Regions from separate parts of the Gordonia sp. UCD-TK1 genome, predicted to be linked through region 1. Evidence: predicted binding sites of a transcription regulator. Region 1 holds the regulator's gene; each other region holds the start of a gene.
The links. Region 1 encodes LexA, which represses DNA repair genes until DNA is damaged. Its sites were predicted from a motif close to CGAACANNTGTTCG; they were not measured.
Positions count from the first base shown of each region.

Region 1 (3,176 bases):
CGGGGCAGACCGCCGACGGGGTCGCCGTGGCGGTGCTCGCCAACGTCGCCGACGGATCGTCGGCACGCGCCGCGGCCGGGTACCCCGTCGAGGGCGTCGGGCTCTTCCGCACCGAACTCGCGTTCCTCGAGCGTGCCGACGAACCGTCGGTGGACGAGCAGGCCGCGATCTACCGGGAGGTGCTCGATGCGTTCGACGGGCAGAAGGTGGTCATCCGCACCCTCGACGCCGGGTCCGACAAACCGCTCCGGTTCGTGACCCATCCCGACGAATCGAACCCAGCGCTCGGCGTGCGGGGCGATCGGATCGCGCTGGCGCACCCCGAGATCCGCGCGCATCAGCTCGACGCGATCGCGCAGGCCGCGTCGGGGTCGGCCGTCGCGCCGTGGGTCATGGCGCCGATGATCGCCTCGCCGGCGGAGGCGCGCACCTTCGCCGCCGAGGTCCGCGGCCGTGGTCTGGTCGCCGGGGTGATGATCGAGGTGCCCGCGGCGGCGATCCTGGCCGAAGCCGTCCTCGCCGAGGTGGACTTCGTGTCCATCGGCACCAACGATCTGACCCAGTACACGATGGCGGCCGACCGGATGTCGGCCGATCTCGCCGGACTGACCGACCCGTGGCAACCGGCCGTGTTGAGCCTCATCGCGGGTGTCGCGGCAGCGGGTGCACGTCAGGGAAAGCCGGTCGGGGTGTGCGGCGAGGCCGCCGCCGATCCGAACCTCGCCTGCGTGCTCGTCGGTCTCGGGGTCACCTCGCTGTCCAGCGCGCCGGCTGCTGCGGCGGCCGTGGGGGCCCGGCTCGGCGAGGTGTCCGCACCGGACTGCCGGGCCGCCGCCGAGGCTGCCCTGTCCACCTCGGATCCCGCCGCGGCGCGCGAGGCGGCCGCGGCGGTGCTCGACGGTTCGGTCGGTGGAGAGGTCAGACTCGCCGCATCACGGTGACGACCTTGCCGAGGATGACGGCATCGTTGCCCGGGATCGGATCGAACAGTTCGTTGTGCGGCATGAGCCAGACGTTCGGGCCCTGACGCTTGAAGGTCTTCACGGTGGCCTCGCCGTCGATCATGGCCGCGACGATGTCGCCGTTGTCGGCGACGTTCTGCTGCCGGACCACGACCCAGTCGCCGTCGCAGATCGCGGCGTCGATCATCGACTCGCCGACGACGCGCAACAGGAAGAGCGATCCCTCGCCGACGAGCTCACGGGGCAGTGGGAAGACGTCCTCGACGGCCTCCTCGGCCAGGATCGGACCGCCGGCCGCGATACGGCCGAGAACCGGCACGAAGGTCGGCTCGGGAAGCTGGCCGGCCGTCGGGGTGTCCGGCGACGGGGTGTCACTCGGGGCGATGTTGACCGCACGGGGACGGTTCGCGTCGCGCTTGAGCAGCCCCTTGCGTTCCAGCGTCCGCAACTGATGGGCCACCGATGACGTCGAGGCCAGGCCGACCTCGTCGCCGATCTCCCGGATGCTCGGCGGATAACCGCGCTCGCGCACCGAGCGGCGGATCACCTCCAGGACCCCGGCCTGTCGCGGGGTGAGTGAGGCCTCGGCGGCGGCGGCGTCGAACGGGGCCTCGTCGTCGGCGCCCCGCGCTCGGCCGCGCCTATCGCCGGTGTCACTCATGTTCGGTTCCTCTCGTCTTCGGAACGTGCTGGTAGATGGCTTGCGCCGGGTCCGAGCCTAGCGGAGTGCGACCGGCACCTCAAACATTTGTTCGATGTGTCGCGAGACTTTGTCGGGACGTCGTGCTACAAATTCGAACATCAGTGCATCGAACATCTGATCGATGTTCGAACACCGACCACCACACCCGCACGATCCCAGACACCCGAACACCGGAGGGCACCATGCGCACCGCCACTCTCGTCGCTCCCGTCCGCACCGACCGTCCCGACGCCGTCCGGCCGCGCACCGACCGCGCCGATCGCGTCCGGACCCGCGCCCCGCTGTCCGACGGCGGCCGACCGGTCGACAACCGGCCGGCCGGCACCCGGCCGCGGGGGGCATCGCCGGTGACCCCGCGGGTGGGCGGTACCCACTGTGGCTCTCCGGTCGGGGTCCGGGGACGTGGCCCGGTCGGGCCCGACGCGGCGGTGTTCCGTCGCCGCCGCCGCACCGCGGTCGCGCTCCTCGCCGGTGTCGGGCTGGCGTTCGTCGTGTGGGTGTTCGGTGTCGTCGGCCAGAATTACTCGGACTCGCTGACACCGTCCGCCGTGAGTTCCGAGGTCGTCCATGTGCGCTCGGGGGACTCGCTCAGCTCGATCGCCGGCCGGGTGGCACCCGAGATGCCGCGCGAGGTCGTGATCGACGAGATCGTCGCGATGAACGATCTGGGGTCGAGCGCGCTGCAGGTGGGCCAGCCCCTGCTCACCCCCCGGTACCGCTGAGGCCGGGCGGTATCCTCGATGTCACAGGGGCCGGCCGACAAGCGGCGGGGCGCACGCTTCGGGTGCGTTCCAGCGTCCCGCGACCTGCGTGAGGACACGATGCGCTGCCCCTTCTGCAAGAACGACGACACCAAGGTCATCGACTCGCGTGTCGCAGATGAAGGGCAGGCCATCCGCCGCCGTCGCTCCTGTGTGGAGTGCGGTCGCCGGTTCTCGACCGTGGAGAGCGCCGTGCTCGCGGTGGTCAAACGCAACGGCGTGACCGAGCCGTTCAGCCGGGAGAAGGTCATGCGTGGCGTGCGGCGAGCCTGTCAGGGCCGCCACGTCGCCGAGGACGCGCTCGCGCAGCTCGCCCAGCAGGTCGAGGACACGGTGCGCGCCAGTGGATCGGCCGAGATCCCCAGCAACGAGGTCGGACTCGCCATCCTGGGCCCGCTCCGCGATCTCGACGAGGTGGCGTATCTGCGCTTCGCCTCGGTGTACCGGTCGTTCGACTCGGTGGAGGACTTCCAGCGCGAGATCGACGACCTGAAGGCGGCATCGGGATCCGGGAGCGCGCTCGCCGAACCCGTGTCAGCCGAGTCGGTCCAGAGCTCGTAGGACCCGTTTCTCCGACACCGGGAACGCGGTGCCGAGACGCTGGGCGAACAGCCCCACGCGCAACTCCTCGACGAGCCACTGCGCTTCGTCGTCGACCACCGCCCGCCGGTGCTCGGGTACCTGTTCGAGGCGTTGGGCCCACCGTTCGACGACGCGATCGACGGCGGCCACCCCGGCCTGGTCGCGTGC
Region 1 covers NZ_LZMP01000001.1:43,123-46,298, reverse strand. The annotation lists gene A9310_RS00200 (phosphoenolpyruvate--protein phosphotransferase) at 1-941, shown strand, start outside; gene lexA (transcriptional repressor LexA) at 919-1,623, opposite strand; gene A9310_RS00190 (LysM peptidoglycan-binding domain-containing protein) at 1,848-2,387, shown strand; gene nrdR (transcriptional regulator NrdR) at 2,487-2,987, shown strand; gene hrpA (ATP-dependent RNA helicase HrpA) at 2,961-3,176, opposite strand, start outside.

Region 2 (3,176 bases), on a different contig from region 1:
GATCGTCGTAGTCTGGGCCCACGCGCACCGCCGAGGAGAAAGCCGAGGTCCCATGTCGAAGATCCTGGTGTTCGGACACCGCAACCCCGACACCGATGCCATCGGGGCGGCGATCGGCCTCGCCCACCTCGAAGCCGCGCTCGGCAGCGATGTCGAGGCCGTCGCCCTGGGCCGACCGAGTCTCGAAACCGCCTTCGCACTGGAGCATTTCGGACTCGACGCGCCGCGCGTCATCGAGACGGCCGCGCCGGCGGAGGTGATGCTCGTCGACCACAACGAGCGCCAGCAGAGCGTTGCCGACATCACCGACGTGACCGTTCTGAAGGTCATCGACCACCATCGGATCGCCAATTTCGAGACGGCGGCGCCGCTGTACATGCGCGTCGAGCCGGTCGGATGCACCTGCACGATTCTCACCCGGATGTACGCGGAGAACGGGGTCGAGATCCCGCGTCCGCAGGCGGGCATCATGCTGTCGGCGATCATCTCCGACACCCTCTTGTTCAACTCCCCCACCTGCACCGACGCCGATCGCGCCGCTGCCGCCGAGCTTGCCGACATCGCGGGCGTCGACGTCGACGAGTACGGCGACGCGCTTCTACGGGCCGGGACCGCGCTCGGCGACGAGCCGGTGTCGGCGATCATCGGACGGGACTCCAAGAGCTTCGAAATGGGGCCGAAGACGGTGCGGGTCTCGCAGATCACCACGGTCGACTCCGCCGAGGTGCTTGCACGCCGCGAGGAGTTCCTCACGGCGATGGCCGCGGAGAAGGAGGCAGCCGGCTACGACCTCTACCTCCTGCTCATCACCGATGTGATCAAGGCCGACTCGGATCTGCTGGTGGTCGGGGAACCCGCCTCGGCGGTCGAACAGGCGCTCGGGGTCACCGTGGCGGACGGCCATGCCTTCGGCAAAGGCGTCGTCTCGCGCAAGAAGCAGATCGTCCCGCAGTTGACCGAAGTGCTGGACGTCTGAGCGGTCTCTGGCCTCCCCGAGCACATCCGCAGTCGAGAGAGGACTCGTAACAACATAATTCGAGGACAACGCAAACCGGCACCCCCATTTACCACAACGCACCGACAAGTTGTCGTCGACGAATGCCGTTGCACAACAGAAACTTTCGAGTTGCGAGATGCCGGCTGTGGTGTACACTCGAACGTACATTCGCAGCTACGGTTCTTGGGTGGTGGCCATGTCTGACGGATCAGCGACGCCGCAGCCGCGTGCCGTCGAGTTGATTGCCGACCTCCACCGCATCGTGGACGAGTTGCAGACGGTCGACCTGGGGCCGTGCACCGATGCCGAGTTGGCCGAAGTGGCAGCCGATACCGAGAAAGCGATCGCACGGTTGACTGTTGCCGGTGACCGGCAGATCGATCAGGTCGAGGCCCGCGACCTGCCCCGCAAAGCCGGGTGCCGAACACTCATGCAGTACATGACCCACCGGCTACGCGTCTCCAACCCGATGCGACGCCGTAAGCAGATGGACGCCACCGCCACCCGCACCAGCCTCGGCGGCGACAAACTGGAACCCGAACACCCCACCCTGGCCGAGGCTTTCGCCGCAGGAGCGGTCGGTTCCGCACACGTGCAGGCCGCCCTCGATGTCCTCGACCAGATCCCCCACGGAATCGACCACGACGTGAAAGTCGCGGCCGAACGGCAGATGGCCGAGATCGCCACCGACCACACACCCGCCGACATCACTCAACTCGGTGCCCGGCTGCTGGCTCATCTCGACCCCGACGGCACATTGGCTGATGACACCGACCAGAAACGACGCCGCAACCTGTGGATCGGCCGCCAACGCGCTGATGGCACCGCGAAGATCTCCGGCACGCTGACCCCCGAACTCGCCGCCCGGCTGACGATGATGTTCGCGGTATGGGGCAAACCCGGGCTCAACAATCCCGACGACCCCGAGGCACCCAGCGGGCCGGCCGGGGCCGCTGACCCCGACGCCCTGACCACCGCGGCCGACCGCGACAGCCGCACTCCCGCGCAGATCAACCACGACGCCCTCGACGCCGCACTCGCCGCCGGTTTCGCCGACGGGACCCTCGGAAAGTCGCACCGCGGATTACCCGTGCAACTGATCGTCAAAGCCGACCTCAACGACCTCATCCGTGAAGCCGGACTCGCGACCACCGCCACCGGAACCCTGCTGCCCATCCCGGACCTCATCGCCATGGCCGGTGAGGTCCAACCGTGGTTGGCGATCTTCAAAGACGCCTCCGCTGTCCCGCTGCACTTCGGGCGCGGGAAACGACTCGCCACCCGCGAACAACGCCTCGTCTCCTTCGCCCGCCCCGACGGGGAAGTGTGCTCAGCACCAGGCTGCGAGCAGCCCGCCACCCACATCGAGCTTCATCACGCCCAGAAGGATTGGGCCAAAGGCGGTCTCACCGACATCGACGACCTCGCACCGGCCTGCCCACGCCACAACCGGATGGTCGGTGACCAACCCGGCCAATACACCACCCGCATCGCCCGGTCCGGACCAGACGAAGGCCGCTGCATCTGGCGACTCAACGCCGAACCCGGCGCACCACCCAACCCCGAACACATCAACCGCCGACCCGACATACCCCGGCGATTCACACAACACCTGAACACCGTGCGCGAGCAGATCCACGGGCCACCAACGCGGTCCGGCGATCACGCGCGCCCGAACAACCGGCACCACGACGACGCGCGTCGCTCATGGTCGAGAACCAGCCACGTCATCGACGTGAGACCACCCCGACCCGGCCAACGACAGCTCCGACCCTCCCTCGTCGAAGCATTCCTAGCCGAGTACCTCGCACGCAACTGACTGCGCTGCAACGCAACCCGTCGTAGCTCGCCGACCTCGACGCGCTCCTTCGTCGCTTGCTCGGCCCGGCGGCTATCGCTCCTCATACCTCAGTGTCTGCGGCCTGCCGGCCGTCGTGGACTCCGAAAGAACCCGTTGTGCTCGGCGCGAGCCCAATCACTGCTCCCTGAGGAGGCCGGAGCTTGCGGAGGCCGTCACGAAGGGTCCAGGTGAGTTGGGTTGCGAAGACCCTTCGTGACGCACCCTCCGCAAGCTCCGGGCGCTCCTCAGGGAGCGGGGTTGGTCGCCCTCCGCAAGCTCCGGGCGCTCCTCAGGGAGCAGGGGCAGGGCGTTCTTTCGGATCCGGGAGCAGGGCTGGTG
Region 2 covers NZ_LZMP01000046.1:190,497-193,672, reverse strand. The annotation lists gene A9310_RS20770 (manganese-dependent inorganic pyrophosphatase) at 53-976, shown strand; gene A9310_RS20765 (HNH endonuclease signature motif containing protein) at 1,194-2,816, shown strand.
Region 2: the regulator LexA is predicted to act here: its motif matches at 1,155-1,168, upstream of A9310_RS20765 (HNH endonuclease signature motif containing protein).

Region 3 (3,176 bases), on a different contig from region 1:
ACGAGGGACAGGCCCACCTGCGCGTCGAGAACCGCGTGCTGCCCGCCGGTCCCACGGTCGTCGACACGATGGCCAACGCCGCGTTCTACTACGGCGTCGTCCGGGGCCTCGTCGAATCCGACCGGCCGCTGTGGTCGCGGATGTCGTTCAACGCCGCCGCCGAGAACCTGCAGTCCGGCGCCCGCACCGGCATGGAGTCGCAGCTCTACTGGCCCGACGTCGGCTGGGTGCGACCCGACGAACTCGTCATGCGCCGGCTGCTCGTGCTCGCCGAGGACGGTTTGCAGCGGTTCGGCGTCTCCAACAAGGCCCGCAAGCGCTACCTGTCGGTCATCGAGGGCCGCTGCATCTCCCGCCAGACGGGATCGGTCTGGCAACGCCAGGCGGTCGCGGCCCGCGAACGCACGGGCGAGAGCCGGACACAGGCGCTGCACGGGATGCTCCGCGACTACGTGACCCAGATGCACGAGGGCGAGCCGGTGCACACCTGGGAGGTCTGACACCCGCCTCGGCGCTCGTCGACGGACCTGCTTTAATGGAAACAATTTCCATTAAGGAGGCTCCGTTGAAGGTCCGTGCATCCATCCGGTCGTTGAAGAACCAACCCGGTTCACAAGTGGTCAAGCGCAAGGGGCGCATCTACGTGATCAACAAGGGCAACCCCAGATTCAAGGCACGCCAGGGCTGACCGCCGTCGGGCGTCGGCCCCGCCCGCGGGCACCGGCAACCTCGAATCCACGATCGTCGGTTTCGTCAACACCGCGCTCGCCGCCCAGAACGCAGCCGTCGCCGCCGAATCCCTGGGATTCGGAACGGTGTTCGTCGGGTCGATCCGCAACCACCCCCTGGCGGTGGCCGACGAAATCGGCCTACCCGACCATGCGGTCGCGACCTTCGGTCTGGCGATCGGACGACCCGATCCGACCGAGCCCGCGGGTATCAAACCCCGCCTGCCCCAAGCGGCGGTTCTCCACCACGAGACCTACGACGCCGAGTCTGCGGACTCCCACGTCGAGGCCTACGACGAGGTCCTGTCCGGTTACAACCGTCGGTATGGTCTCGAGGGAGACTGGAGCACAAAGGTTCTCGCTCGTCTCGCCGATGCCGAGTCGTTACACGGCCGGGAGCGACTGCGTGCGCAGCTCGAGGCACGCGGGCTGCCGTCGTGGTGACCGTGTTCGCTTGACCCAACCGACAACCCTCATCGCCCCGTCGAATCCTACCGGTCGCCACCGACAAGCTCCCGCAACACAATGAATCCGATTCACATTGCCGGGCAATTGTTTTCGTGGCCAGTCCCGCCGAAATCGTGTACACTCGAACGTACATTCGCAGCAACGGTTCTCGGGGGAGGTGACCGTCATTCCCAGCACCGCACCACTCGCCGACCACGGCGCACCCGTGTCCCGCGCGGCCGAACTCGTCGCCGAACTACACGCGAACCTCGACGAACTACAGACCGTCGACTTGTCGTCGTGCACCGACGAAGAACTGATCGACGTCGCCGCGGAGACCGAACGCGCCATCGCACGTCTGACCGTCGCCGGTGACCGGCAGATCGATCAGGTCGAGGCCCGCGACCTGCCCCGAAAAGCCGGGTGCCGAACACTCATGCAATTCATGACCCACCGGCTACGAGTCTCGAACCCGATGCGGCGTCGCAAGCAAATGGACGCCACCGCCCACCGCACCAGCCTCGGCGGCGAGGTCCTTCCACCCGAATACCCCTGCCTCGCCGAAGCGTTCGCACAAGGCGCGGTCGGCACCGCGCACGTGCAGGCCACCCTCGACGTCCTCGACCGCATCCCCGGCACCATCGACCACGACATCAAGGTCGCCGCCGAGCGACAGATGGCCGAGATCGCCGAAGCCCACACCCCCGCCGAGATCACCCAACTCGGCGCGCGGCTGCTCGCCCACCTCGACCCCGACGGCACACTGACCGACGACACCGACCAGAAACGACGCCGCGGCCTGTGGATCGGCCGACAACGCGCCGACGGCACCGCCAAAATCTCCGGCACCCTGACCCCCGCACTCGCCGCCCGGCTCACCATGATGTTCGCCGTGTGGGGCAAACCCGGACTCAACAACCCCGACGACCCCCACTCGCCCCAAGGCCCGGCCGGCACCGCCGACCCCGACGCCCTGACCGCCGCAGCCGACCGCGACGGACGCACTCTCGCCCAGACGAATCACGACGCGCTCGACGCCGCACTGGCCGCCGGCTTCGCCGACGGAACACTGGGCACCTCGCACCGAGGCCTGCCCGTCCAACTGATCATCAAAGCCGACCTCAACGACCTCATCCGCGAAGCCGGACTCGCCACCACCGCCACCGGCACCCTGCTACCCATCCGGGACTTGATCGCGATGGCCGGTGACGTCCAGCCGTGGTTGGCCATCTTCAAAGACGCCACCACCGTCCCCCTGCACTTCGGACGGGGCAAACGCCTCGCCACCCGCGAACAACGCCTGGTCTCCTTCGCCCGTCCCGACGGGGAAGTGTGTTCGGCACCCGGGTGCGATCAACCCGCCACACACATCGAGCTTCATCACGCCGAACGAGACTGGGCCAAGGGCGGACTCACCGACATCGACGACCTCGCACCCGCCTGCCCACGTCACAACCGCATGGTCGGCGACCAAACCGGCCAATACACCACCCGCATCGCCCGATCCGGACCCGACGAAGGCCGCTGCCTCTGGCGATTGAACGCCGAACCCGGCGCACCACCCAACCCCGAACACCTCAACCGCCGACCCGACATACCCCGGCGGTTCGCACAACACCTGAACACCGTGCGCAACGAGATCCACGGACCTGCCACCAGGCCCGGCGATGAGTCGCGCCCAACCCTTCGTGACGCGCCCTCCGCAAGCTCCGGGCGCTCCTCAGGGAGCAGCGGGCGCCCCGACGCCGTCGGCTACGGCGACCGCGGCCGGCGCCTCGAACTCGCCTACCGACAACTCGTCCATCCGCGAACACCGCCGGAGCACCTCACCACCCCACCGCTGACCCCGGTCGAAGCAGCACTCGCGCGCATACTCACCGATCACGCGTGATCGCAGCGCTGCTCGCCAACTCAGCGCCGACGGTGAGTCGACGGCGGCCGCACAGATAGGCCGTGTTGGTTCCGGCGCATCGGCTACTTCTGCGCGAACAACCCCCGACC
Region 3 covers NZ_LZMP01000002.1:93,228-96,403, reverse strand. The annotation lists gene A9310_RS01965 (glutamate--cysteine ligase) at 1-500, shown strand, start outside; gene ykgO (type B 50S ribosomal protein L36) at 566-688, shown strand; gene A9310_RS01960 (nitroreductase family protein) at 741-1,172, shown strand; gene A9310_RS01955 (HNH endonuclease signature motif containing protein) at 1,363-3,066, shown strand; gene A9310_RS01950 (diacylglycerol kinase) at 3,150-3,176, opposite strand, start outside.
Region 3: the regulator LexA is predicted to act here: its motif matches at 1,319-1,332, upstream of A9310_RS01955 (HNH endonuclease signature motif containing protein).